Regions from separate parts of the Paenibacillus sp. 01T47 genome, predicted to be linked through region 2. Evidence: riboswitches for the same ligand, from Rfam matches in the RefSeq annotation. Region 2 holds a riboswitch; each other region holds the start of a gene.
The links. Region 2 has a riboswitch for ZMP and ZTP ahead of rpiB (ribose 5-phosphate isomerase B). Riboswitches for the same ligand answer to the same signal wherever they lie in the genome.
Positions count from the first base shown of each region.

Region 1 (9,870 bases), on a different contig from region 2:
ATACATAAGGATGAAGATTACGATCAAGAATGTGATGCAATACGAATCCTAGTGTGTATAGGATAGAAGAATCAGGACGTTTAGGGCAGGCGGGTCTGCCGACGACACTATCCAGCATTTCGACAAGTACCGGTCCGCAATTGCGGTTATGCATTTCCGTTCCTAAACGATTTAAGGCTATGCTGCGCTGCCAAGGGAAAAAACGATGATAGAACAAAAAGTCAGGTCCTTGGCATCCCATGTTAAATATATTTTTTTTCTCATCTGATTCAATTAGTGCGCATTCGCCAAGCCGCTCGAATACAAGTTGTCCAAAAATGAAGTGAGCCCATACGTTAGGCATAGAAGAGGACCTCCATTCCTATCAATATTCTACAGATTTCGTTTTAAAATATAGTTCTAAAGATACATATATTTTATTTATAGTATACTTGTCCTAGTGAATTAAGTATAATATAAATTAAACAAGACAAAGCGCGAATTTTGTCGAAAAGGAGCGTATCTTCATTATGAAGGCAGAGTACATTAACCCGTTTCTTGAATCTGCAAAAATCGTGATTGAGCAAGTCGTTCAAATACGTCCAGCGACTGGAGAACTAGGTCTCAAGGATATCAAGTTTGTAGAGAACTATATTTGGATTCAAATTGGGCTCAACGGACAGATGAACGGTGACATTGTATTCGGGCTTAGCGAAGAGGTAGCTATGAAAATGGTTTCTGCGATGATGGGCGGATACGTAATTTCTGAAATCGACGAAATCGTGAAGAGTGCTATTTCTGAGCTTGGCAATATGATTAGCGGAAATGCGAGTACGATGCTGTTTAATCAAGGGGTGAGAGTAGATATTACACCGCCGAAGGTTATCCAGTCTGCTCAATCAGCTGGCTTCACCGCACAAAAAGCGTTGACGATTCCACTGATAATGGAAGGCATTGGAGAACTCGACATCCAAGTTTTAATCGCATCTTAGCATAGAAATGGCTCCTTAGGGAGCTTTTTTTGCGTCTGCAATACCAATCAAGTAAAATTGTAAATGGGTGATGATGGATGTTAAGAGGCAAAGTGATTTTCATCTCCGGTGCATCAAGCGGAATCGGAGCGTTAATGGCTAAAATGCTGGCTGAGCGGGGGGCGATCCCAGTTTTGACTGGACGCAACATCTCGAAGCTAAAGGAGATTTCCGCTGCAATAAAGGGGAAAAGCTCGTTCTATCAGATGGACGTGACCGATAATGAACAGGTGAAGCGAACAGTAGAAGCTGTCATTGCGGAATATGGTAAAATAGATGTATTGCTGAACAACGCTGGCTACGGCAAATTCGAGAATTTTATGAGCATGAATGTGGAAAGCTTTGAGCAAATGATGGACACGAACTACCTAGGCATCGTACGCTGCACGAAGGCAGTTGTTCCTCATATGGTGAAGCAAGGAAGCGGACATATTGTAAACATAGCATCTTTAGCAGGCAAAATAGGCACTGCCAAATCAACCAGCTACACAGCCACAAAGCATGCTGTGCTTGGCTTTACTAATGCGCTTCGCATGGAGCTTCGGGAGCAGGGAATTCAGGTATCTGCGGTTAATCCAGGTCCAATAGATACGCCTTTTTTCTCGCTGGCTGATCCTTCCGGCTCTTACGTTAAAAATGTCAATTGGTTTATGATGAAGCCAGAATATGTAGTCAAAAAAATCATTCGTTTAATCGAGCGGAGAAAAGCCGAGCTTGACCTGCCGAAAACCGCAGCTTTTGGTATTAAACTATATCAATTGCTGCCGCGAACCATTGATCGGCTATTCGGCGGTATGTTAAATCGAAAATAAAGGTTTAAATGAGAGAGGATTAAAAATGAGTAAGCACACATGGTATGAAATAGGAATTAATGAACTGCTGTCGGATAAGCTCACAGCAAATGGGATTATTGAACCAACGGATGTACAGGCAAATACGATTCCGATATTGCTTGGAGGAAGCGACGTTTCAGCGAGGTCGCAGACGGGTACAGGTAAAACGCTTGCGTATTTGTTGCCGCTTCTTCAGAAGCTGAATTCGCATTCAAGCGCAATTCAAGCGATTATTTTGGCTCCAACTCAGGAGCTTGCGATGCAAATTGTTCGTGTAGCAGAAGTGTACGCGGAGCCGCTGAACATTCGCGTACAGCAATTGATTGGCGGAGCTGCATTAAAGCGGCAGGTAGAGAAATTGAAGCTGCGCCCGCAGCTGGTTATTGGAACACCAGGGCGAATTCACGAATTGCTTAAGCTGCGCAAGCTCAAGCTGAATGATGTGAAAAATGTTGTAGTTGATGAAGCGGATCAAGTATTTCAGCTCGGCTCGACAAAAGAGGTCGAGATCATTTTGCATAGTGTCGGTAAAGAGCACCAAATTGCTTTTTTCTCCGCGACATATCCGGATCAAATGGCTCGTTTTGAAGGACGCTGGATGAAAAACCCGGAACGCATTCAGGTTACGCCGGAGCATACCGTATCACAAACGATCGATAATTACTTTATCGTTAGCGACAAGCGTGATAAAACCGATACGGCAAGAAGACTTGTACGCTTGCTGAACCCAACCTCTGCGCTGCTTTTCCTAAATGATACCGACAACATTTCCAACTGGGAATCGAAGCTAAGTTATGAAGGCTTTACTGTTGAGGCTTTGTATGGGGATGCGGATAAACAGCGCCGTGCAGCAACATTGACACGTTTTCGCGAGGGTCGTTGCCAACTGCTGCTAGCTACGGATGTTGCGGCTAGAGGCCTTGATATTGAAGGTCTGCCGCTCGTCATTCAGCTTGATCCTGCATCGGATGCGGATCATTATGTGCATCGTGCAGGACGAACGGGCCGTATGGGACGTCCTGGTACAGTCGTCTCCATTGTTACGCCGCAGGAGCTGTTTATTATGGAGAAATTCCGCAAGCAGCTGGGCATCGAATTGACAGAACGGACAATGTTCAGAGGAAAGCTTCTTAGCGAGGAAGAGCTGCGAGAAGCAACAAAACCGTTTGCGGCTCGCCATGAAGCGAAGCTTGCAGATCGCTCAGAAGCGTTGCAAACGAAGCGAGCTGCAGAGAATAAAAGTGCAGCTGCTGCTCCGAAACAAACGAAGCTTGTAGAGACGAAAGCAGTAACTGCTCCGCCGAAACCAAAGCCAGCAGCGAAGCCTGCTCCTAAGAAAGTGGAGCGAAAGCGCGAAGGCAAAAACAAAGGTGCTCCTAAGTGGTTGAAAGCTAAACGCGAGGCCGATAAGGAACAATCATAAAAATTTATTTTGAAAGCCACCCTCTTAAATCGATCTGCCTCTCCCGAAACGTATGGGCGAAGGTAAAAAATGCGGCAAAACCCGCAATCGAAAAAGGAGTGTGGCTTTCTTGATGAAACAAACCATGTGGAAAAAGACAGCAATTTCTTCGCTTGCGCTGCTAATGCTTGCAGGCGGTGCGACGTCAGCTTTTGCAGATGGCGGTAAAGGCAAAGGGCATGATGGCGATCGTAATGATGATAAAGGCCGTCATGAGGACAAGGATGACAAGTATGACAAGGACGATAAACATAAAGTAACATGGCAATTTCAAGATGAGGACGATCTGAAGTGGGCTATGGAATACATTATGCGGTTAGCGTCGAAGGGCGTATTTACTGGCTACGAGGATGGTACATTTAAGCCTAATCAGAAAATCAACCGTATTGAAACGTTGACTGCTGCTGTCAGATTGATGGGTCTTCGCTCACAAGCGGAATCAGCAGATAAAATGAAAACGGACTTGCAATTTAATGATGGGGATAAAATCGCAAAAAAATACCCTTGGGCTGTTGGTTACGTTGCAGTAGCGCTGGAGAACGATCTATTCTCTGAGACTGAATCGGAAGTGAAACCGGAAGCAAACGCGACAAGACTATGGTCTACGATTCTTCTCGTAAAAGCGCTTAAACTGGAAGACGAAGCGAAGGCGCTCAATAATACGAAGCTTGACTTTAAGGATGCAAAAGAGATCCCTGCTGGATCTGTAGGTTATGTTGCTCTTGCTTTGAAGAAAGGTATTATTACCGGCTACAATGATAAGAATGGAAAAACTTTCCGTCCTAATCAACCAGTAACCCGTGCAGAGCTGGCAGCGCTTCTCGATCGCACAGATACGGAAATGCCTAATCATGATGCACAAGCCATTATAGGCAAGCTAAAAGCAGCTCCTGCTGATGGCAAGTTGACGGTTGTTAAAGGAGATAACACGGAGGTTTCACTAGCATTAGACTCGAATGTGTTTATTTTCCGAGATGATAAAAAATCGCCAGTGAGCTCACTCCGAGCAGGTGATGAGGTACTCGTTCGTACGTATCTCAATCGTATCGTATTTATTGAAGTAACGAAGTCGGCTCCTGTTAGTACAGCTTTCTCGGAGAACGGAATTATTAATACATTAACGTTCAACAATCAGGCGAAATTGACGACGGTTTCTCTCATTACTCGATATGAAAACTCACAGGCAGTTGTCACAACATTCAGCATTGATCCAAGTGTAGTCATCACAGGTGACTCCTCGCAGCTGAAGGCTGGTCAATATGTACAAGTAAAAGGCGACAATGGTACAGTTAAATCAATTGAAGTGAAATAAGGTTTATATAAGTGAAGGGCTGTCCTGAAAGTGGATTTTTCTACTTTTGGAACAGCCCTTTTTTCATTGCTCAACAATCAAAATTATAGCTTGCGAATCCAGCAGCGCTTAGTTTTCTGCATAATAAGCACGATACAATTCGTTAGAAAATATACGCGTTAACTTTCATAGTTAGTCTGTAATAGAGCTTGATTTCAATTGCGATATCGAACTATAATAAATGTAAATTTTAGGTAGGTGCAACTGGCGTAAACGTGGATGACCACGAGGGAGCACCTATTTCATATGTCGTGCGCCTGGGCAAAGTATTTGATCAATGATCAAATACTTTTTTTATTTTCAGATAAAATAAAAAGGTTGAGGTGAGTATGTTGCAGTCCTATGAAGATCAGTTATTTAATAATCCGTATCCTGGTAGAACGATAATCGTGGGGATGAGCCCGTCAGGAAAACACTATGTTCAAGTGTATTGGATAATGGGCAGAAGCGTGAACAGTCGCAACCGAATCTTTGAGCGTAATGAGCAGTTTGTAAAAAATAGAGCATATGATGCGGCAAAAATGGAAGACCCTTCATTGATTATTTATAATCCGATAAAGAGTATTAATGGGATGCACATCATTTCCAATGGAGATCAGACGGAAACCATCTATGAAGCGTATGGCAAAAAAGAAACGTTTGAAGATGCATTAAAAAGCAGAAAGTTTGAACCGGATGCTCCCCATTATACACCACGTATTTCCGGTATTATTGATACTGAATCAGCTGTGTACAGCTTGTCCATTTTGAAAACAAGGCAAAACGATCCGTCATTTTGCATCCGTCATTTCTTTCATTACGACTCTTTTACAAAAGGGATAGGTCATTGCATTCACACTTATAAAGGTGAAGAAAATGGTATTTTGAGATCTTTTGAAGGTGAACCGCTGGAGGTTCCTTTATTTGATTCAATGGATGAAACGGCTCAATTTTACTGGAGCAGCATAAACGCAGATCATAAAATTTCATTGCTTGTGAAGTTTATTCATACCGATGATCGTAAGGTGGAATTTAAAATAATAAATAAAAATCAGACGTTTTAGTGTCTCTATAATTAATTCCGACAAAAACGATGGGAAAAATTTAAATAATCGTTGACAGGGTCGTTTTTGAGGAATAATATAGGAATATATTCAAAGTGAGTTGAAAAACCATTTTGTAGGATGACAAAAGAAGATAATCTACTGGACCACCAGAGATTCAATAGGAGCGCAGTTCTGCGCCTTGTTGGGTCTCCTTTTTTTATCCAAAAAAACAAAAAAGCTCAAAGAGCGAAGCGAAAGGGATGTTTACAATCATGAAAAAACTAACACTAACATTAATTTCTGCAACAGTAGCCTTCTCAGCCCTAACCTATGTTGTCGTATCTGCCAAACAGGCGCAAGGTGCGCCTGCGGTGAAGGACAACGCTGCAATTGTTACCGAAGCAAAAGAAGAGAATCATTCCAAAATCATTACCGTTTCTGATACAGAGAAAAAATCAGAAGTAAACACAGCTGCAGCAGAAGGCGAAAAACAACAGCAAACAAAAACGGCGGACACGATAGAGGCAAATAAGCCTGAAGCAGAAAAAGTAGATGCGAAACAAGAAGATAAATCCAAAGTTACTCTTGCTGTAGATAAGAAGGAAGAGGCGCCTGCAGCTAAAGCGGCAGCAGCAAAGGAAGAGCCTGCGGCTAAAGCAAATACATCGGTTGAAAAAACAGCGACACAGCCGAAAGAAGCTGCCCAGCCTAAAGCAGCAACGACCGTAAAAGAAGAAAGCCAGCCTAAAGCTGCAGCCGTTGTGAAAGAAGAGCCAAAAGCAGCAGCACCTGCTGCGAAAGAAGAAACACAATCGAAACCAGCGGAGCCAGCTGCGAAAAAAGAAAAGAAACCATCAAAATCGGTCTCATTTGTGAAAAAAGATACGGTACAGCCGAAAGCACCATCATCCTCAGAGGCTCCTGCTTCATCCTCTTCATCATCATCATCGTCTTCCGAAGGTCAACACCCAGCACCATCGACGACGGAAGAAGAAATCTGCTAGAAACAAGAAATACGTATTCATGAGTTATGAAATGGGGGTGGTCATAAGAGGCAGATCAGCCTCTTATGACCGGCTCCCTGCACGAGATCTTGAAGCGACTAGTGGAGAATACATATTTCACACTTGGCACATCGACAAAATTTGATGAAAACGAGGAATGAACATGAAATTACAATTGAATACATCCAAAAGATGGTTAGCTCTTATATTGGCTGCGTTATTAATTTTGCCGGCTGCCAATATCGTTAATGCCAATCCAGCTTCGGAAACTCTAGTAAATAGCGGCGCCAGCCATTATAACTATTTTAATAATGTGTATGATCATTTGAATGATGAGAACCATATTCTTCAAACGGTAACGTATGAAGATATTATTAATCTCTTTGACAGCGAAGGCACGTATGTGGTGTTGTTTGGCGGAGCTTGGAGCGATAAAACACAAGCGAATATTGGCTTTATCAATCAGGTGGCGAAGCAATATGGCGTAAAAACCATCTATAACTTTGATACGAGGTTAGATGGCAAATCACTAGAGATTGCTGAAACGCAAACGAAAGAAATCAAAGTCGGCAACAACACTTTTGATTTTGCAGAAGCGTATGTCGAGCTGGTCAAAAAATATTTAACGAACCTCGATGAAGTACTTCCAGCAGGAGATATCGTTAGCTATACAAAAAAAGACAGCAAGGGCACAGTAATTTCAGAAGGCTCAGCGAAAAAAATTGAAGCACCATTCTTGTTTGTGTATAACAAAAAGAAAATTGTTTCCTCTTTGGCATCAACGAATGTATGGAACGATTATTTAACAAATGGTGTTTTGGACACGGGCAAAGTAGATGCTTACAAAGCAAAAGTGAGTCAAGTATTTGAAGGAATCACTTCATTTGATACGATTAACCGTTCGAATTCTATCAAAGCAGCTTTCAATAGAAACGGATCAATCATCAACAAAAAAGAAACGGTTATTTTTGACGAATCGGATGGAGAGCTCGTATTTGAACATGTAACCTATCACCAATTGACGAAGATTCTCGAGAGCGAAGGGAATTATACGATCTTGTTCGGCGGCTCATGGTGCCCGAATACGCAAGCAGCCATTAAGTTTATTAACGAATATGCGAAAAAAAATAACATTGATAAAGTTTATTTCTGGGACACCAAGCTGGATTCGGGAATTTCGATCCTGGATCTTAATAAAGACCCGAACGCTGACCCGCATAACGGCATATTCTTTCAAACGAGAGATACGAATCATCCAAATGCCAATCTGTATGTAGATTTGATTAACAAATATTTGCCTGATATCAAAACACAATATGTAAAAGCAAGCAACAATGTAAAGTATACGAATGAGAACGGCGTAGAAGTAATCGCAAGCAAAGCTCAGGTTCCATACCTCTTTCAATATAACAAAGACAATAAGGATGCTGATGGCAACAGAGCTCCGATTCTTGGGCATATTGAATTGATGTATTCTTGGACCAATATTCAACCTGATTATGTAAGCAGCGGGCTTACTGGTGTGAATTACAATAACTATACGAATGCTTTGAACAGCCTATTCGCAAGAGTTGAGGCCAAACCTACAGGGCTGACAGCGGTTAAACCAACCTCATCCGATGAAAATGATGGTCAAATTACAGGAACGAAAGGCAAAGCGCTAGAATACAAGCTTGAAAGTGAAACGGATTACAAGGCTGTAACTGGTGATGCAATAACTAACTTAGTGCCAGGCACTTACAATGTTAGATATGCATCCAAGCTTGGATACAATGGTCCTCATACAGCAGGAATTCCCGCAGCTGTTTCGTACAAAGCGGGCGAAGCTGTGAACGTAGTGGTTCCATCCTATATTCAAGACCAAGCTGCACCAACAGGGCTGGCAGGCGTTGCACCAACGACATCAGCTAACAATGACGGTAAAATTACAGGAACGACGACAGCGCTTGAATACAAGTTGTCTAATTCGTTATCCGATTATATTCGTGCAACAGAACCGTCTGTTACAGATCTTGTTTACGGTACTTATGATGTTCGTTACGCGGCAAAAGAAGGATATCGCCCAAGCCCTAAAGTAGAGGTTGTTATTCCGGCTTACGGCGAGGAAGCGCAAGAAGCGCCGACTGGCTTAACAGGCGTATCACCGACAACGATTGCTAATAACGATGGACAAATTACAGGAACGACTGCAGCTCTAGAATACAGATTAGATGGAACGGATGCTTATCAAGCGGCAATAGAACCAGCGATAACTGGTCTCGTAGCAGGCACCTACAATATCAGATTTGCAGCTAAACCTGGATTCAGTGCAAGCCCAGCAATTGATATCGTTATCAATGCGTTTGCTCTACAAGAGCAGCCGGAACCATCAGGCTTGACGGGTGTAGCTCCAACCTCTTCAGCTAATAATGATGGACAAATTACAGGAACAACGACAGCACTTGAATACAAGATGTCAGGAGCTGAGTCCTATCAAGCGGCTACAGCGCCATCTATTACTGGTTTATCATCAGGCACTTACAACGTGAGGTTTGCGGCTAAGGAAGGCTATAATGCCGGCGCAGTGCTAGATGTCATTGTACCTAATTATGTATCCCCTCCAAGCGGTGGTAACAATGGCCCAAATCCAACGCCAACACCTACACCTCCAGCAGGCGGAGATAATGATGGTACAGCACCAACAGCAACGATAACAGCAACAACCGATGCTGCGACAGGAGCAACCGTAGCGAAAGCAACCGCAGCTTCTATTACAAGCCTGGTTGAGCTTGCTAAGAAAGCGGAAGCAGCAGGCAAAACCTCTGTCGTTGAGCTTAAGGTTGAAGCTACAGCTCAAACTAAATCTGTAGAGCTGAGCATTCCTAGAAAATCGTTTAATGAAGTAGCATCTAGCACAAATGCGGGTGTGAAGGCCAATCTTGGCGTTGGCACTGTTGTTTTTGATGCAAAAGCAATCGAAAGCATCAGCAATTCGGCTGAAGCGGGTGACATCAGCATTATTATTACGAAAGTAGAGCTGACTGACGAGGGCAAGGAAGCTTTGGGTGACAGACCGGTTTATGATTTCTCCGTATTCGCAGGAACTATCCAGCTTACAAGCTTTGGCGGCAGCAATGTGCAAGTTAGTGTGCCTTATACTTTAAAAGCCGGAGAAGATCCAAATGCTGTAGTGGTCTACTATGTAA
Region 1 is NZ_JBFTPA010000003.1:345,899-355,768, forward strand. Features, by position in the region: gene AC1DOV_RS08935 (zinc dependent phospholipase C family protein) at 1-343, opposite strand, end outside; gene AC1DOV_RS08940 (chemotaxis protein CheX) at 510-971, shown strand; gene AC1DOV_RS08945 (SDR family NAD(P)-dependent oxidoreductase) at 1,049-1,822, shown strand; gene AC1DOV_RS08950 (DEAD/DEAH box helicase) at 1,848-3,266, shown strand; gene AC1DOV_RS08955 (S-layer homology domain-containing protein) at 3,379-4,617, shown strand; ZMP/ZTP riboswitch at 4,847-4,926, shown strand; gene AC1DOV_RS08960 (IMP cyclohydrolase) at 4,986-5,699, shown strand; gene AC1DOV_RS08965 (hypothetical protein) at 5,954-6,685, shown strand; gene AC1DOV_RS08970 (S-layer homology domain-containing protein) at 6,849-9,870, shown strand, end outside.
Region 1: another riboswitch for ZMP and ZTP. It lies ahead of AC1DOV_RS08960 (IMP cyclohydrolase); the one in region 2 lies ahead of rpiB (ribose 5-phosphate isomerase B).

Region 2 (9,870 bases):
TCCTAATGGAATAAACAGAGGTGAATGATCGTGTTTGACCGTTTACAAGCACTCGCAGACCGGTATGAGAAGCTGAGTGAGCTATTGTGTGATCCAGATGTATCCAGTGATCCCAAGCGGCTTAGAGAGCTTTCCAAGGAGCAGTCGGATTTACAAGAGGCATATGATGCCTTTACGGAATATAAACAAGTTACCGAGCAGCTGGACGACGCTAAGCTGATGCAAGCTGAGAAACTCGATGACGAAATGCGTGAAATGGTTAAAATGGAAATCGACGAATTGAGCAAACGTCAAGCTGAGCTTGATGAGCAAATTCGTATCGTTCTATTGCCGAAGGACCCTAATGATGACAAGAACGTTATTGTCGAAATTCGTGGTGCGGCTGGCGGAGACGAAGCAGCATTGTTCGCATATGAGTTATATCGTATGTATACAAAGTTTGCTGATGCACAAGGCTGGCGTGTAGAGCTAATGGATTTCAGCGAGAACGACGTTGGCGGATTTAAAGAGGTAATCTTTATGATTACGGGCAAAGGCGCGTACAGCAAGATGAAATTCGAAAGCGGCGCTCATCGCGTACAAAGGATTCCAGTAACGGAATCAGGCGGCCGTATTCATACATCAACATCTACGGTAGCTGTTATGCCTGAGGTTGAGGATGTGGAGATTGAAATTTTCGACAAGGATATTCGCGTGGATACTTTCTGCTCCAGTGGAGCGGGCGGTCAATCCGTTAATACGACGAAATCCGCGGTACGTGTATTGCACGTTCCAACCGGCATTATGGCGACTTGCCAAGATGGCAAATCACAGAATGAGAACAAAGCGAAGGCACTTGCCGTGCTTCGTGCACGTATCTCTGATGTTCGCCGTCAAGAGGAAGAAGCAAAGTATGCGGGCGAGCGTAAGAGCAAGGTTGGAACGGGAGATCGCAGCGAACGTATTCGCACATACAATTTCCCGCAAAGCCGTGTAACGGATCACCGTATCGGATTAACGCTTCATAAGCTGGATTCAGTGATGAACGGCGATTTGACAGAGGTTATTTCCTCCCTGACGATTGCAGAGCAAGCTGATCTTATGGAACGTGAAATGGCTTAACAAATTTGCGCTGGGTCGCTGGTTGCTTACAATAAGCAATCAGCGGTCTGGCGTTTTGTTCGGTTTGGGGTAGCGAAGGCAAAGCATGTGGTCGTGTGGAGCACATAAATAGATCGGGCATGGCAGTGAATTATAGTCGAATGTGCTGCTAGCTGTGAGGCAGTAATGGCAAAAGATTGGCTATAGTTGCTGCATGAAGGAGAAGGAAGTTACTTTAAAGTGGGAAGGGCGATGCAGGTATGAGCAAGCATTCGGAGGAGCAATGGTTTGTTGCGCCATTAACATTGCGGCAAGCTTGCATGCAAGCGACAGCGATTTTGCAATCGGAAGCGGTGGAAGAGCCGCGCAACAATGCAGAGCTTCTGCTCATGCATTTGCTGAATATGGATCGAGCAGCATTGCTGCGTGATGGCAGTGAGTTATTTCCTGCAGAGCGGTTAGCAGAATGGGAAGGCCTCATACGTCGTAAGGCTGCTGGGGAGCCTGTTCAATATATTATAGGTGAGCAATGGTTTTATGGGCGGCCATTTACAGTCTCGCCTGCCGTGCTCATTCCGCGTCCGGAAACAGAGCTGCTCGTTGAGGCTGTGCTTGAAGCAGCTGATCTTATTTGGCCCCCTGCGCTGATTGCAGGGGATATGCAGCCGCCGACGATTGTCGACGTCGGCACAGGCAGCGGCGCCATTGCCGTGACGCTAGCTTCGCAGCGTCACGCATGGCGCGTATGCGCGTCCGATCTATCGCTGGACGCGCTGGCAGTCGCCCGCACGAACGCGATCCGCCATGAAGCGGCGGATCGGTTGACATTCGTGCAGGGCGACCTGCTCATGCCATTTGTACATGGGCATGAGCAGGGTGAACTGCAGCACGGCGAGCTTCGCATCGACGTGCTTGTATCCAATCCGCCGTATATACCGGCGGCGGATATGTTAGAGCTGCAGCGCGAAGTTCGCGACTATGAGCCGCATCTCGCGCTGGAAGGCGGGCCGGACGGGTTGATCCCGTACCGGCGCATGCTGGAGCAGCTTCCGCTGCTCGCGCAGATGCCTCGCATCGTCGCATTCGAGCTCGGCATGGGCCAGCCTCGCATCGTTGCCGACATGATGCGCGAAATGTCCCAATGGGACGACATTCGAATCATCAGTGACTACGCTGGAATCGAGCGCCATGTCATTGCAACGAGGAGTTAACTTCGCTTGCAGCAAAAGAGGCTTCCCCAAAAGTAGATTTATCTACTTCGGGAAAGCCTCTATTTCATTTAAAGCAGCCATTTTCAAGCAGCAGCCTGACTGGGCTCAGCAAAATAAATCTATTTTCTGGATTTATTTTCGCTCGAACACATCATTTACCGCTTTTTTGTAGCTCATGAGCAAACATAAGCCTACATTCTAGATCCATTTCCGCTGTAACCCATCACTTAGCGCTTTTCCCTCAATGTTATCAGCTCACACTTATTCCGGCATCATACCGGTGCTTATCGCAAGACGGTTCCACCCGTTGATCGTAATAATAGCCATAATAATCTCGCCGACTTGTTTGCTCTCGAAATACCGGGCAACTTCTTCATATACCGCATCGGGCACATGCTCCTTCGTAATGACTGTGACAGCCTCTGTCAAAGCGAGTACCGCTCGCTCCTCCTTCGTAAAGTAAGGCGTATCGCGCCAAGCGCTCAATGCGTAAATTCGCTGCTCAGTCTCGCCCAAGCTTCTTGCGTCTTTCGTGTGCATATTAATGCAGAAAGCACAGCCATTTATTTGCGATGCGCGAATTTTAATCAATTCTAGCAGCTGCTTGTCGATGCTCGTAGTGCCTAGGTATTTCTCCAATCCGCTCATTGCCTGATATGCAGCAGGTATTTCTTTAGCTATTTGGACTCTTTCTGTCATGTTCCTCATTCTCCTCTATGTTCTAATTATTTGCTTTCATCCTCTAAGACAAAACACAGTTATCGGTTGTGACAGAAGGTTAAAAAAATTTTTATTTAGTCGTCTTTGTTTAGTCATACTTTAGTCATGCTGTGTTCGAAATTGGCGGTTCGTAAATTTTCAAATGGTCATTCGATCCGAACATGCTTCAGCTTATCAGGGTTCAACAGGACATAAATCCGCTCAACCTTCTGCCCTTCCTCATCGAGCCGAAAGCTGATCACACTTCTTGGCATACCGGCTTGGTTAACGATGACACCAGCTTGTCCGTTCACGTCAGCGAATTGATGGCCATCTCCCAAGAAGGTCTTGGGAATGACACCCTTCAAAAAGGCGATGACTCTTTCTCTGCTAATAATAGCGAAAATAGCTGCACGTACCTTGCCTCCTCCATCGGAAACAAGAATCGCTTCTTCGGATAAAAGAGAAATCAGTTTCTCGAAATTTCCGGAGGAAGCTGCTTCCATGAAGGCAACAGCGAGGGTCTCGGCTTTATCCGTGTTCATGGGAAGCATCGATCTATCTTCCTGAAGCTTCTCTTTGGCTCGGCTGTATATTTTACGACAGTTTGCTGTCGTTTTATGTAAGCATGAACCAATATCCTCATAATCGTACTGAAGCGATTCTCTTAAAATAAACACAGCCCGTTCAACGGCTGTAAGCTGCTCAAGCATGACAAGCAGCGCGTAGGAAATCTCTTCATGCTCCGCATAAATTTCAGCAGGGTCTTGTTTTACGGTGCTGACGTCTGGTTCGGGCAGCCACTGTCCAACATATACTTCTTTTCTTTTGCGAGCGGATTGGCTGAGATTGATCGAGCGGTTAGTGAGCATTCGAACGAGATAGGCCTTCTCATTTTTAATTTCACTAGGGTCCAAAAGGCTGTAGTCTGCAAACACATCCTGGACCAAATCCTCGGCCTCGCTGAATGTGCCAAGCATCCGATAAGCAATGGAATGGAGCAGCGGTCGATACGCTGCATAAGTATTTTGGAAATCCATTCTTCATCCATCCTTCTCATTTATTGAAAATAGTATAACTTGCTAGAAGAGCGTCTGCGATAAGATAAATAATAGATAGATTGATAGGTTTATATATTAAGCATAACGGACATAATGACGGATAGATACGTTCCGGAACGCAAGCAGACGCACTGACGGGTGCGACGAGAGGAGCTTGTGTTATATGTCCAGCCATTATTCTATTCATTCCTATTCCAATATTTCTAAATCCGCTCATTCTAATTCGGGTAAGGCTAATAAATTTGTTTATCGCAAATCATATGGTTTTATTATTTTTGCACTTATCATTTTAATTATGAGCTGGGAAGCTCAGCAAATGGATGCTGCGGTTGCAGGCGGAGAAATTCCGCAGGAAGCCATTCGCCTTCGTATTTTAGCCAATTCCGATAATCCTGCTGATCAAGTCGTGAAACGTCTTGTCCGGGATGAAATCGTTAAAGCGATGAATAGCTGGGTGACGGGACCTCAGACGATTGAGGAAGCACGTCAGACGATTCTCGCCAATATGCCTGAAATTGAACGCATTACAGCAGAAGTGCTAAAGAGCCGCGGCTTTGAATATGGCTCATCCGCAGAGCTTGGAATGGTACCGTTCCCGACAAAAATGTACGGCAATCAAGTTTACCCTGCTGGCGACTATGAAGCCCTTCGTATTACACTTGGTGAAGGCGGCGGACAAAATTGGTGGTGTGTATTGTTCCCGCCGTTATGTTTTATCGATGCTGTAAGCGGTGAAGCATCAGCAGCAGCTGGAACAGAGACAGAGCAAGCATCAGTTGTGAAATCGAATAGTGCAGCGGCTAAGACAGCTTCCTTAGCAGCAGCTCCAGCAGATACTCCTTCCCAAGGCGAAGCGCCGGAAGCAAAATTTTTTATTTGGGAAATGATCGAATCTTTTATCAATTGGATTAAATCATTGTTTTCATAAGAAACGACAGCTGCACCTTTGAATGTAAAGGTGCAGTTGTCGTTTCTGCTTGTTTGCGGGTGCTTATGCTATAATAACGAATGAATGAACAATTTCAATTAAGAGCAAGGATTGAAGGATAGAGATGACTAAAACAAATGTATGGCGCGTAAAGCAGGCTCATGATTCTCAGCTGCGCGAACAATTATCGGAAGCTGCCAGCCAATTAAGAGAAGGCGGTATTATTGCTTTCCCTACGGAGACGGTTTATGGGCTTGGATCGGATGCTCGCAGCTCGGCGGCGGTTGAGCGGATATTCACCGCAAAGGGACGTCCATCGGACAACCCTCTCATTGTGCATATTGCGGGTCGCAAGCAGTTAGATGAGCTGGTGCTGCCGTATTCGGAGCTGGCTTCATCGTTGATGGAACAGTTTTGGCCAGGGCCACTTACCATTGTACTGCCCGTTCGTGAGGATGCGTTATCGCCGCTCGTAACGGCTGGACTGTCTACCGTTGGTATTCGAATACCGGATCATAGAACAGCGCTTGCGCTGCTTGAGATCGCAGATTGTCCAATTGCTGCACCAAGCGCCAATCGTTCTGGAAGGCCAAGCCCAACACTTGCTGAGCATGTGCTGGAGGATCTGGATGGGCGGATCGATGGTCTTGTTGATGACGGTGCAACAGGCGTCGGCCTGGAATCTACTGTAATTGAGCTTGCTGGCGAGCATGGCATTCGTATTTTGCGGCCAGGCGGCATTACGCGCGAAGCGCTTCAAGAAGCGGCACCCCATGCGTTGATTGATAGTGCCTCGATAGAAGAACCGGAGTCGGCTCCGCGATCACCAGGCATGAAATATACTCATTATGCGCCACAAGGGGAGCTTGAGCTTGTGCAAGGACATTTTGAAGCTGTCGCAGCTTACATTCAAGATCAAGTAGAAGCTGCAAAGATGCGCGGCGAGGTAACTGGCGTACTTGCTTTCGAAGAGAGATTGAATCGCTACGATGCAGATCATGTTTTCTCATTAGGCAGCGAGGCGGAGCTTGGCACAGCAGCGCATCAGCTTTATGCCGCATTGCGTGATTTTGACGGGGCAGGCGCTCAGCGTATTTGGGCAGAGGGCTGCACGGAGCATGGGATCGGCGCAGCGCTTATGAATCGGTTGGCCAAAGCGGCTGGAAACCGAATTATTCGTGTATAGAAAGTGTTCTAAGGGGAACGATCATTTTTGAAACTGAATTAGCTTGAAACCGCACTAGTATGTTTGTCCTCATGTCCGCATATGTTTGGTAAAGACTACAAGCGGACATGGGGGAGATAGGCTGTGATTGAAGCACAATTACAAGCTGGACAGTTTTTGACGCTGCTTATTATTGCGGTGGCACTCAGTCTAGACGCATTTTCTCTTGGGCTCGGCATAGGGCTCAAAGGCATAAGGCTGCGAGATATTTTGAAGCTGGGCATTGTAACTGCGTTGTTTCATATGATCATGCCGCTGGCAGGTATTTTTACAGGTCAATACGTGGGCTCCTTGCTTGGAGATGTAGCCACGACTGCGGCAGGCATTTTGCTAGTGCTGCTCGGCGGACATATGATTTATAGCTCGCTGCGCGGCGAGGCGGTTCAATCTTTTGACCATAAATCTTTTTGGGGCTTGCTCGTGCTTTCGCTTAGCGTCAGTATCGACTCGTTCTCAGTAGGCATTACGCTTGGGATGTTCGCTGCAAACATGTTGATGACGGTTTTACTTATCGGTCTGCTCGGCGGGCTGATGTCGATATGTGGTTTAATGCTGGGGCGTAAAGTCAGCGGTCAGCTTGGCGAATATGGCGAGGCCATAGGCGGAGGAATTTTGTTCGTGTTCGGCATCTTGTTTATCTTTTAGAATATAAGTAAGAAAGCAGAACAATATTGCAGTCTTATTTTAAATTTCAAGTCAAAGCTGCTTTAGCATCTAAGGAACGCTGCAGGTGTTTTCGCTTAATCGTTGAACAGCTTGGAATAACGTGCAAAAAGGAGTTGGCAGTGTGAAACGTATTTTATTTGTATGTACAGGCAATACATGCCGCTCACCGATGGCAGAGGCTATGCTTCGCCGAATGGCTGCTCTGAGAGGGATCACCGTAGCCGTTCGCTCCGCAGGCATATCTACTATTGATGGACTGCCTGTGTCAGCTCATGCTGTGGAGACTCTTAGGCAGCGGGACATCGAGCATAAGAGCACGTCGCTGGCGCTGACGAGCGAGGCGGTTGGTTGGGCTGATATTATTTTGACAATGACGGTCAATCATAAGCGCGGTTTGCTGCAATGGCATCCCGAAGCGGTCGACAAAATCTATACGTTAAAGGAATATGCAAATCAAGACGCTCAAGTGCTCGCGGATATTGAGGAGCTGGAGCAGCTCTATACAGAGCTTCATATGAAGCAGGCGCTTGGCCAACAGCTGACGACTGGCGAGAGAAGACGATTGCTTGAGCTGGAGCGTCGCATACCGAGCTTTGACATCGTTGATCCTTTTGGAGGCTCGCTTGCTATATACAGCAGCAGTGCTAATGAAATAGAGGACGCGCTCGTCAAGCTGCTGGACAAGCTTGCCAAAAGATAAGTATTTAGGGTTGCAGAAGCCATTTTTGCTTCCATTCGATTGATTTTTGCAGCTGTATAAGATATAATAAAATGACAATATACGGTTTCCGATGTAACTGGCGACGGAAGTGGGTAACCACGGTGGAGCATCGGAATATACGGCCGGTCGCCTGGGCAAAGAGCAGCATGCTAATAAGCATGTCTTGCTCTTTTTTCGTCTTTTTGGGCAAAAATAGGTATACTAGCACTGTGATGTTTCATTTCTAAGGAGGTCTTTTGCGTTGAAAATTGCTATTGGTGCTGACCATGCAGGTTATCGTTTGAAGGATGAAGTTGTACCGTTTCTTCAATCGCTTGGTCATGAAATTGAAGATCTTGGTTGCAACTGTGACCAATCCGTCGATTATCCGGACTATGCATTGCCCGTATGCGACCTTGTTACGAGCGGCAAAGCAGAGCGCGGTATACTCATTTGTGGAACAGGTATCGGCATGTCGATTGCGGCTAATAAAGTACGCGGCATCCGCTGTGCGCTTGTGAATGATATGTTCTCAGCCAAAGCCACTCGGGAGCATAATGATACTAATGTTTTGGCGCTTGGGGAACGAGTGATCGGTCCTGGAGTGGCACTCGAAATTATTCGCATATGGCTTGAAACGCCGTTCTCAAATGGAGAACGTCATGTCGGTCGTGTTAGTAAAGTGAAACAAATTGAAGAACAGTACAGCAGCCAGTCCTAATTAGGGGGCATTCGCAATGAACGTAGACGAAAACGTACAGCTAGGAAGCATTGCAGAACAGGTTGAGCAAATTGTTCGGGAACTGGCAGCGGCAGGCAAGCTTGGTATGAGTCAGCTGCTAGTAATCGGTGTAAGTACTAGTGAGGTGCTTGGTCATCGCATCGGGACTTCGGGCACCATTGAAACGGCTGCACAAATTTACGCAGGCGTTGAAACGGTTCGCAGCGAAGTTGGCTTTATTCCCGTTTATCAATGCTGTGAGCATCTGAATCGCGCGCTTGTCATTGATCAAGCTTCCGCAGAACGATTGGGGCTTGATATTGTAGGTGCAGTGCCAGTGCCTAAAGCGGGCGGTTCCATGGCAGCCTATGCCTATCGTCAGCTGAAGGAGCCTTGTTTGGTGGAAACGGTGCAGGCGCATGCGGGCATCGATATTGGTGATACGTTTATCGGTATGCATTTGAAGCGGGTGGCTGTTCCCGTTCGTCCGACGATTCGTGAAATTGGCGGAGCGCATGTCACGATGGCTATCACAAGGCCAAAGTTAATAGGCGGCTCCCGAGCAGTATACGAGCTTAGCGAGAATCTAACGGTAGAGCAATCTGCTGGAACTTGCGAATAGTTGATTTATAGCCATAATTTTTTGATTTTCAGCGTCTAAAGGACACCGAAGACGTTTTTGCTTGATAAAGGGTATCTAATTTGAGGAGGAATTTAATCATGGAAAATTTGCGCAAACAAGACCCAGAAGTATTGAAAGCTCTAGGACTAGAACTTACTCGTCAACGTGACAATATCGAGCTTATCGCATCCGAGAACATCGTTAGCGAAGCGGTATTGGAAGCTATGGGAAGCGTTTTGACGAACAAATATGCAGAAGGTTACCCAAGCAAACGTTTCTATGGCGGTTGTGAGCATGTTGACATCGTTGAGGATATTGCCCGCAACCGTGCAAAAGAGCTTTTTGGCGCTGAGCACGCGAACGTGCAACCACACTCCGGCGCACAAGCGAACATGGCTGTTTACCTTGCAGCTTTGCAGCCTGGCGACACTGTGCTTGGTATGAATCTAGCACATGGCGGACATTTGACACACGGCAGCCCTGTTAATGCATCTGGATTGCTTTATAACTTTGTTGCATATGGTGTACAAGAAGATTCCTTCACTATTGATTATGAAGAAGTTCGCAAGCTTGCTTTCAAGCACCGTCCTCGTTTGATCGTTGCAGGCGCTAGTGCATATCCGCGCACAATCGATTTCGAGAAGCTTGGCAAAATTGCTAATGATGTAGGCGCATTGTTTATGGTTGATATGGCTCACATCGCTGGTTTGGTTGCTGCAGGCCTTCACCCGAGCCCAGTGCCTCATGCGCATTTTGTAACAACTACAACGCACAAAACCCTTCGCGGACCTCGCGGCGGTATGATCCTTTGTCGCCAACCTTGGGCTGCTGCGATTGATAAAGCAGTTTTCCCAGGCTCGCAAGGCGGTCCTTTGATGCACATTATCGCTGCTAAAGCAGTAGCTTTCGGCGAGGCGCTTCAACCTGAATTCAAGCAATACGCAACCCAAGTTGTTA
Region 2 is NZ_JBFTPA010000008.1:128,972-138,841, forward strand. Features, by position in the region: gene prfA (peptide chain release factor 1) at 31-1,101, shown strand; gene prmC (peptide chain release factor N(5)-glutamine methyltransferase) at 1,341-2,291, shown strand; gene AC1DOV_RS17905 (carboxymuconolactone decarboxylase family protein) at 2,553-2,990, opposite strand; gene AC1DOV_RS17910 (RNA polymerase sigma-70 factor) at 3,158-4,030, opposite strand; gene spoIIR (stage II sporulation protein R) at 4,215-4,979, shown strand; gene AC1DOV_RS17920 (L-threonylcarbamoyladenylate synthase) at 5,104-6,165, shown strand; gene AC1DOV_RS17925 (manganese efflux pump MntP) at 6,289-6,849, shown strand; gene AC1DOV_RS17930 (low molecular weight protein arginine phosphatase) at 6,992-7,570, shown strand; ZMP/ZTP riboswitch at 7,654-7,734, shown strand; gene rpiB (ribose 5-phosphate isomerase B) at 7,833-8,291, shown strand; gene AC1DOV_RS17940 (TIGR01440 family protein) at 8,308-8,913, shown strand; gene AC1DOV_RS17945 (serine hydroxymethyltransferase) at 9,012-9,870, shown strand, end outside.

Region 3 (9,870 bases), on a different contig from region 2:
AACGCATTACGAAGGCTGAAATCAAAAACGCAGACGGCAGCTACAGTGCAATTGATTTGAATGCTTATTATTTTGTAGCAACAAACTCATTTATGGCTAATGGCGGCGATTTCTATCGTTCGATGAAGCAAGCCAAAGATGCTGGACGCCAGCACGAAATGAATATTGTTGACTACGAGGTATTCTTGGAGTATATCAATCAATTAGGTACGATTAATGCAACGACAGAAGGACGTATTGTTGATGTGAATGTTGTAGTTCCAACACCTACTCCAACACCAACAACACCGCCGGTGACAACACCGACGCCGACACCAACGCCAACACCGACGACACCGCCGGTGACGACACCAACACCGACGCCAACCATCACATTTAGTGATGTACGCGGCCACTGGGCTGCAGATGCTATATCGAAGGCAGTGGAAATTGGGTTTGTTAATGGGTATGGAGACGGTACGTTCCACCCTGGAGACACAGCAACAAGAGCACAATTTATTACAATGGTTGGCAGAGCGCTGAAGCTTGAATCGTCGACAAGCAAGCTGGACTTTGCAGATGCGGGTCAAGTTCCTGCATGGGCACGCTCCTTCTTTGCACAGCTTATCGAGGATAAGGTCATTGCGGGCTACGAGGATAATACGCTTCGACCATCAAGTGAATTAACAAGAACGGAAATGACCGTAATTCTTGTTCGCGCACTAGGCATTAAAGTTGATCCGAAGGCGAAGCCGACGTTTGCTGATTTGAGTGACATTCCTGTATGGGCTCGTCCTTATATCGCTGCGGCACAAGCCGAAGGACTAGTAGCAGGCATGGGCGGCAATAAATTTGCACCTAAGAAAAATGCAACAAGAGCAGATGTGGTTACACTGATTTTGTCCGCACTAGAGTATGAAGGAAGAAACGGAATTTAATTAAGCAAAAGCGTCCCATTCCACTTGTTATGAGTGGGGGGGACGTTTTTTTTAGTAAGATTTGTTGTTTTCATACAAAGAAGGCGACACTTCATTTGAAACCTATGTTAAATTAGAGGGAGTAGATACCGTTTGCATTTCTAGACATAAATAGAAAGAGTGAAACTTGGATGGCTGATGATCGACTGGATGATAAGCTTAGCAAAATGATTGATGTAGCAAGGCTGTATTATGAACTGGATTATAATCAGGAAGAAATCGCTCAGAAGCTGGGGGTATCGCGCCCTACGATATCAAGATTTTTACAGCAGGCGAAGGATGAGGGGTATGTTCAAATAAAAATCGTACACCCGAACGAAAACAATTTTGTTCTGGCGAATCGATTGGAAGCGAAGTTTGGGCTGAAAAAAGCGGTTATCGTTTCTGTGCCTCAGTATGAGGACAGCATCGTAAAAAAGTATATTGGCGAAGCGGCAGCGAACTATTTATACGATACGGTAAAAGATGGCGATATCATTGCGACAACGTGGGGAACGACGCTCTTTCAAATGGCTTCTCAGCTTAAGGATAAGCCGGTTCGCGACGTAAAGGTCGTGCAGCTCAACGGCGGGGTTAGCCATTCGGAAACCAATACATACGCTTATGAAATTGTTCATTTATTCGGCAAGGCTTTCCATACGATACCTTACTTTATTCCGCTGCCGGCGCTTGTTGACCATGAGGTTGTGAAGCGGACGATTGAATCGGATCGCCATATCCGCAATATTTTGGAGCTAGGGAAGCTTTCTAATATTGCCGTTGTAACCGTAGGAGCACCTACGGATGATTCTGTATTAATTAGAGCCAATTATTTCACAGATTCAGATCTGGAAATTATTCGCGAGAAAGCAGCTGGCGATATATGCTCACGCTATATCGATATTACAGGCAATATTTGTTCAACACTCATGAACCAGCGCACGATTGGAATCAGTCTCGATGAACTGAAACGCAAGGACCAGTCGATACTTGTGGCAGGCGGAGCGAAGAAGGTAGATGGCATTTATGGCGCGCTGCGCGGCGGCTACACGAATGTACTCATTACCGATCAGTTTACAGCGAGGTATTTATTAGAACGGGATGTGTAGACATCCCATAGAACAAACGAGGGGATCTTAGCTGCAAAGCGGCAAATAAGATCCCCTCGTTTTTCTTCCTATATCTCTTATTGAAGTGCAAATCGCTCAGCGGAGTCAACCGTATGCTTCAGAAGCGTGGCGATCGTAACAGGACCTACGCCTGCAGGCACAGGGGTGATCGCACTTGCTTTTGCTAGGCATGCCTCGTAGTCAACGTCCCCAATATTCCCTTTGTTGTACCCTGCATCAAGTACTACAGCGCCATCGCGAATCCATTCGCCTTGAATAAAGCTTGGTTTGCCGACTGCAGCAACGACGATATCGGCAAGACGCAATAGCTCCGCTAAATTTTCTGTTTTGGAATGACAGGTTGTTACGGTTGCATTGCGGTTCAGCAGCATCTGAGAAACGGGTTTGCCTAGAATCGGGCTTCGTCCAACGACGACGGCATGTTTGCCTTCGACCTTGATTTCATAGTAATCAAGAATAGCCATAATAGCAGCAGGGGTACATGACGGATACTGGGCATAACCAAATGCATTTTGAGCAAAACCTAACGCGGTTACACCATCAACATCCTTATGGATACTAATCGCTTCAAAGGCAGCACGCTCATCAATTTGATGCGGTACAGGGTGCTGCAAGAGGATGCCGTGAATAAGCGGGTCTTCATTAAGCTGCAAAATAACGTCAATTAAATCATCCGTTGAAATGTTTTTGTTCAAATGAATACGTTTGGAATCAATGCCAAGCCGCTTGCATGCATTGCCCTTCATTCGAACGTAGGTTTCAGACGCAGGGTCATCGCCCACCAGTATCGTCGCTAAGCATGGAATGATTCCCCGCTTGCTAAGAATCTCAACTCTTTCTTTCAGCTGCTCTTTAATCGCATCGGCCACAATGGCTCCATCCAAAATCAGTTTCTCGGTCATCTTCTACCTCAGCCCCTTATAAATAAATGTTAAAAAAACATAAAAAGGCAAGGGGTATGTCCCCTTACCTTTGCCCAGGCGTACGGCTAATGATCTGTGCGCTTCCTCATGGTTGCCCATGTTCCGCCAGTTACGCACAGCTTTTAAATGGTATTTTGATTTTAACAGGTGGAAAGTTCAAAAGCGAGTCATTAACATTATTTTATGATTATTTAGGTGTAGAAACGAGAGGATGGATGCTATAATTACTTTATCAAGAGGGAGCGGGTCGCGCTGCCCTCTTTATTGCAGTTTGCGCAAAATGATGGGAGATTGAGGTGGTAAGTTGTTAAAGCTCACTAGATTTTTGAGGAAATATTGGCTGAGCGCTGTGCTGGCACCGCTGTTTATGCTGCTAGAGGTGGTCATGGATTTGCTGCAGCCGCGATTCATGGCGAGCATTGTGAATGAGGGCATTATAGCAGGTGATCTCACAGCAATCGCGAGCACCGCGCCCAAAATGCTGATCGCCGCATTGATCGGACTAATCGCAGGTGTCGGCTGCACGGTGTTCTCGACGATAGCATCGCAAAACTTTGGGGCTGATCTGAGGCAGGAGCTGTTTCAAAAAATACAGTCGCTGTCGCTTCGATCGCTTGACCGTTTTGGTTCAGGCTCCATCGTGACGAGACTGACGGGTGATGTCACACAAATTCAGAACTTAGTATTGCTGCTGCTCCGCGTATTTGCACGCAGTTCATTCATTATTATCGGCAGTCTGATCATGGCTTTTGTCATCAGCCCGCGCCTGTCTATTATTTTGCTCGCAATGATACCCTTATTAGCTCTCTTCCTCATCATTACAACTCGGATTACCGTCCCTTTGTTTTCAATGATGCAGCATCGGCTTGATCAAGTGAATACCGTTATGCAAGAAAATTTGTCCGGTATCCGCGTTGTGAAAGCATTTGTTCGGTCCGATTACGAGGAAGAACGTTTTAATGAAACAAACTCAAATCTACTGCATGCCAGTCTAAAAGCAGCTAAGATCGTTGCGCTTAATACGCCGCTTGTGTCGATCATTCTTAATTTTAGTATTGTAGCTGCATTATGGTATGGGGGAATGCTCTCTGAGCACGGGGCGCTGTCAGTGGGAAGTCTCGCCGCCTTTTTAACTTATATTACACAGCTTCTCTTTTCTACTCTAGGACTAGGAAATCAATTGATTGCAATCTCTCGGGCCAAGGCTTCTGCTGATCGCATCAATGAGATACTGGAGGTTCCGGCAGATAAATGGACAGCTGAACGAAAAGCTAACGAGCAGTCCAAAAAAATTCAAGCTGGCAGAATAACTTTTGACCATGTGAGCTTCGGCTATGAAGGCTCGGAGAAAAACATACTTCACGACATAGATCTGAATATAGAGCCGGGCGAGACGATTGGGATCGTAGGGATAAACGGCTCAGGAAAATCAACGCTGGTCAGCCTCATTCCAAGGTTTTATGAAGCGACAGAGGGAATGATCCGCATTGATTCCTATCCGATTAACGAGATCGCTTCTGCAGAGCTGCATGGCCAAATCGGAATGGTGCTCCAGCAGGCGCATCTGTTCAGTGGAACCATTCGTGACAATATCAGCTATGGCAAGCCGGATGCGAGTCAGGATGAAATAGAGGCAGCAGCCAAGGCAGCTGAGGCTCATGCATTCATTATGAAGCTGGAGAATGGCTATGATACGCTGCTTGGCCAGCGCGGGGTCAATCTGTCCGGCGGCCAAAAGCAGCGGTTGTCCATTGCTAGGACGTTGCTGCTGAAACCCAAAATTGTGATCCTTGATGATTGTACAAGCGCGGTTGATTTGAGAACGGATTTACTCATACGCAAATCGTTGCAAGAGATTATGAAGAGCAGCACTTGTCTTATCATTGGTCAGCGAATTGCATCCGTACAGCAGGCAAATCGGATTATCGTGCTTGAGAATGGTCGAATTACAGCCATTGGCACGCATCAGGAGCTTCTTGAACAAAGCAAGCTATACCAGAAAATGGCCTTTTCCCAGCAAGGAGCTTGATAGATGAATCATACGCTAACGACATTAAGAAGAATCGGCACTTATTTACTTCATGGGCGGGCTAGACTGCTAGCGGTTATTGCACTCACGATAGCTGCAGCAGGACTTACGCTTGCAGGTCCTTATTTTCTTGGCAAGGCTTTGGATGATTATATTATTGCGAAACAATATAACGGTTTGCTCCAAATCTGCCTGCTTATGCTCGGCATCTATGCGGCTGGCAGCTTAGTTAGTTGGCTTCAGGCCATTTACTTAGCTGAAGTATCGCAGCGAACTGTGTGGAGCCTTCGCAAGGAACTATTCAATCATTTGCAAAAGCTGCCTATTCCATTTTTCGCGAGTAAAAATCACGGTGAGCTCATGAGCCGCACAACCAATGATATTGATAATGTAACGAATACGCTGAACCAAAGCCTGATACAAATTATATCAAGCGTCATTATGCTTGTGGGTTCGTTCGCGATGATGCTTTTCTTAAATGTGTGGCTCACACTCGTTACACTCGTCATCATCCCGCTCATCGTTTTCGTTACGAAGCGAATAGCAAAGATTACACAGCGGCAGTTCAAAGGGCAGCAGCAGGTACTTGGCGGACTGAACGGTTTTATAGAGGAAACGGTATCCGGCCAGAAGGTTGTGGCTCTGTTTCATCAAGAGGAGCGAATGGCCGAGCAATTCAGCGCCGCTAATGCCAAGCTGAAGAAGGTAGGAACTAAAGCTCAAATTTATTCGGGTACGATGGGCCCGTTCATGAACATGTTTGGTCATATCAGCTATTTAATCATTGCAGGAGTCGGCGGCTGGCTGGCAATTCATGACCATGCAACAGTGGGCGTCATCATAAGCTTCCTCGGTTACTCGAAGCAATTCTCAGGCCCTTTGAATGAGGTCGCCAATCAATACAATATGATTCAGTCGGGGGTAGCAGGCGCGGAGCGGGTGTTTGAGATGATGGATATTCCATCAGAATATGAAGAACCCGAGTCCGTGAAAGAGCTGGAATCGATTGGCGGCAAGGTAGAGTTTCGCGATGTGCGGTTTGAATATAACGACGGAACCGCAGCGCTTAATAACATCTCCTTTATTGCTAAGCCGGGAGAAACCGTTGCGCTAGTGGGTCCAACTGGAGCGGGCAAGACTACGATCATTAATCTGATTGGGCGATTCTATGAGATCAAGGACGGTCAAATACTGATTGATGACGAAGACATCTGCACGATAGACAAAAACAGCTTGCGCAAACAGCTAGGAATCGTGCTGCAGGATGCCCATTTGTTCTCGGGTACCATTCGTGAGAATATCCGCTATGGCAAGCTGGATGCTACCGATGAAGAGGTGGAGGAGGCGGCTGCCCAAGCGAATGCGAATAGTTTCATCACGAAGCTTCCGCTAGGCTATGAGACCGAATTGACAGCGGAAGGCGGGAACATAAGCCACGGGCAGCGCCAGCTTATCACGATTGCTCGGGCCATTCTTGGAGATCCTGCGCTGCTTATACTCGATGAAGCAACGAGCAGTGTAGATACGCTGGCTGAGCTCCAAATTCAAGAAGCGATGAAGAAGCTGCTTAGCGGCAGAACGAGCTTCGTTATTGCGCACCGACTCAGTACCATTCGAAATGCGGATACCATTCTATTTATTAAAGATGGTGAAATTGCGGAGCGCGGTACACATGATGAGCTGCTTGCGAAAAAAGGGTTGTATGATCAACTGCATGGCAGTCAATTTTTACAACAAGTATAGACGTACTGTCTCATAAAGGTCATATGAATGTGGTACAATGAGACGAGCGATACAATTAGGAGATGACTAACGATGACAGAACAACTGAACGAGCAAGAACTTTTGCAGTATATAGCAAACGAAACAAACGCGGATGAGAAGCTGATTAAGCTTGTATTAAAGCATGAGCAAGCGTTCATCGGCAGCGCGAAGGAAGATAAAAATGGCGAGGTAGATATTGACGGCGACGAGCTCGTAGATTATGTACTGAGCCGTCCTGATGTAAAGTCCAATGAGCTGGTCGTGGAATCAATCTTGGACGCTGAAATGGATTATTTGATGGACAAAGGCCTTGCAGGTTACGTAGACTAATTTGTGAGCATAAATGTAAGACTATGAAGGACTGCTTCCAAGCGCATGTTGGCTGAAGCAGTTCTTCTTTTGTTGGAAAGTTTACAATATTTTTGTAAACACTAGCTGAAAATAGATGTTTTGCACGGTTATTGCGACGGAATAAGGACAGGATAGTACAGCATATGTTCTAAACGAGGTACATGCGTTTTTGAAAAAAATGCTTTTTTATGCTAAAGTTATAGGATGAAATCGGGAAAACGGAGGATGGGCAGTTGGCAAAAACGCATAAGGGGTTATCATCTTTAGAAATTTTTAAGCGGTTTATTTTTATCTCGATTGGTTCGATTTTAATGGGCGTCGCACTCGAATTGTTTCTCGTTCCGAATAATGTAATCGATGGTGGCATTGCCGGTATATCGATTATGTTGGCGCACCTCACATCGCTTCCACTCGGCGTGTTCTTGTTCGCAGTGAACGTACCATTCCTAATTCTTGGATACAAACAAATTGGGAAAACGTTTGCGATCTCAACCCTTTATGGCATTATCGTCATGTCGATCACGACATCATTGCTCCATCACGTTGAAGCATTTACAGAAGAAAAGCTGCTTGCTGTTTTGTTCGGTGGTCTTATTCTCGGTGCAGGAGTTGGTCTTGCGATACGTTTCGGCGGCTCGCTGGATGGCGTAGAAATTGTATCGATCCTGATTTCGAAGAAAATGCGTATGCCAGTCGGACAAATTATCATGATATTTAACGTTATTATTTTTGTAATTGCGGGATTTGTGTTTGAATGGGATTCAGCCATGTACTCGATGTTTACATATTATATAGCGATTAAATTAATTGATATCGTTGTGGAAGGTCTCGATGAGTCGAAATCGGTAACGATTATTTCTTCTGAATATGATGAGGTATCGCAAGCGATTATTGACCGTTTAGGTCGTACAACGACATTGATCCAAGCGCGCGGCGGCTATTCGAAGGATGAAACGCAAATGATCTATTGCGTCGTATCCCGACTTGAGCTTGCGAAGCTCAAAGCTATCGTGCAATCCATCGATGAGAATGCCTTTATTGCTATCGAGCATGTATCCGACGTCATGGGCGGCGGATTCAGCAAAGGCAGCATCCACTAAGGTATAACAATAAAATCCGGCTGCGACGTCAGAAGTCGCGCAGCCGGATTTTTTTATATTATAAGCTTGTCGAAATAGATGGATCATTCACAGGCCTAGCGAGACCCTTGTCTTTTACACATAGCAGGAACAAGAGCGCAATAACCATGCCTCCTGATGAGAAATAGAACAGCACGGAATAACCAAGCAGATCAATCAATCCGCCCATGAGCGGCGGTGAAGCGATAGCAGCAAGTGAAGAGATTAAGTAATAGATGCCTGTCCGTGTACCGATGCTTTGCTCTTTGCCGAGCGAAACGATAAACGGATAGGAATTGATATTGATCATCGCCCAGCAGATGCCTCCGACAATAAGCAAGGTACGAAGCGGGAGCAGCGCGTCTGCGAAAGAGATCGCTGCAAAAATTACGATGAGGCCAATAACCCCTAACGTGATAATAAGCTTTTTGCCGAAGCGGTTGCCAAGCAGTCCGCTTGGAATGGCGGCAGCTACAAAAGCGAGTGAGAAGAAGGCGAGCGAGAATGATGATTGGCCTTCGGTCAGCTGTAAGTGCTTTGTGCCGTACAGAGTAAAGAAGGCTTCAACCCCTTGATAGGAAAGAAACCAGAAGAAAATTGCACCAAGTAAAAAGATCGTAGGACGGTTCCATTGTTCTTTGAACGATATTTTTGTTGTCTTCTCAGCAGGCGAGTAAGAGAGCGCATCACGTTTTTCTTTTATGTTATTCAAGAGAATGACTAAACAAATGAGCGTTAAAATGGATGCAACTAGAAAAGGGAGTGAGTGATGTTTCTCATATAGAAACGAGCCTCCTGCGAAAGCGATAATGGAGCCGATCCCGCCCATGAAGTTAATAATGCCATTTGCTTTTGTACGCTTGCTGTCATGAGTGATATCGGGCATAAGCGCGACAGTCGGGGAGCGGTACAGGCTCATCGACAGATTCATAAGCACCATAAACAATACGAGCGTGAGCAAGCTTGTGTGCCAAGGGATGAGCGCACCGAACAAGGCTGCAAGTGGCATGCCGATGAGCAAATAGGGCATTCTTCGGCCAAGGCGCGTGTTTGTGCGATCACTGCGGCTTCCAATCCATGGCTGCAAAAAAAGAGCAAAGTAATTATCGATCGTCATCATGAATCCAATCAGCGCCGTACTCGTCAAAAACTTATCGAGAAAAAAGGGGACGAATGCGTTGTAAAGCGCCCATGTAATGCTGATGCTAAAAAAACCGAACCCGAGCAGCCATGTTTTTTTCATACCGCTTATGCCCCTCTCCTTAATAGCACCTCAGCCAATCGATCAGGATAATCCGTAATGATTCCGTCTACACCTGCGTTAAGGAGTCGCTCCATCTCTTCCGCATCGTTAACCGTAAACGGATGGTAGGCAATGCCATGTGCAGCGGCGGTAGCTGTCCATTCTGGCGTTACAGCGTATTTGAAAGGATGCAGTGCATCAGCCTGAAGCGTCGCCGCATATTCCCAAGGACGATAAAGCCCTTCCATATACAGAACGCCGGTACGAATTTCAGGTGCCAGCTGCTTGCAGAGCAAGAGCGAATAATGATTGAAGCTGGATAGAATGATGCGATCAGTCATTCCGAAGGCTCGGACCATGTCAATTACCTTTTGCTC
Region 3 is NZ_JBFTPA010000017.1:121,101-130,970, forward strand. Features, by position in the region: gene AC1DOV_RS26475 (5'-nucleotidase C-terminal domain-containing protein) at 1-917, shown strand, start outside; gene AC1DOV_RS26480 (sugar-binding transcriptional regulator) at 1,088-2,044, shown strand; gene AC1DOV_RS26485 (bifunctional 5,10-methylenetetrahydrofolate dehydrogenase/5,10-methenyltetrahydrofolate cyclohydrolase) at 2,122-2,967, opposite strand; ZMP/ZTP riboswitch at 3,033-3,111, opposite strand; gene AC1DOV_RS26490 (ABC transporter ATP-binding protein) at 3,293-5,017, shown strand; gene AC1DOV_RS26495 (ABC transporter ATP-binding protein) at 5,021-6,760, shown strand; gene AC1DOV_RS26500 (hypothetical protein) at 6,833-7,111, shown strand; gene AC1DOV_RS26505 (YitT family protein) at 7,366-8,232, shown strand; gene AC1DOV_RS26510 (SLC45 family MFS transporter) at 8,291-9,493, opposite strand; gene AC1DOV_RS26515 (glycerophosphodiester phosphodiesterase) at 9,499-9,870, opposite strand, start outside.
Region 3: another riboswitch for ZMP and ZTP. It lies ahead of AC1DOV_RS26485 (bifunctional 5,10-methylenetetrahydrofolate dehydrogenase/5,10-methenyltetrahydrofolate cyclohydrolase); the one in region 2 lies ahead of rpiB (ribose 5-phosphate isomerase B).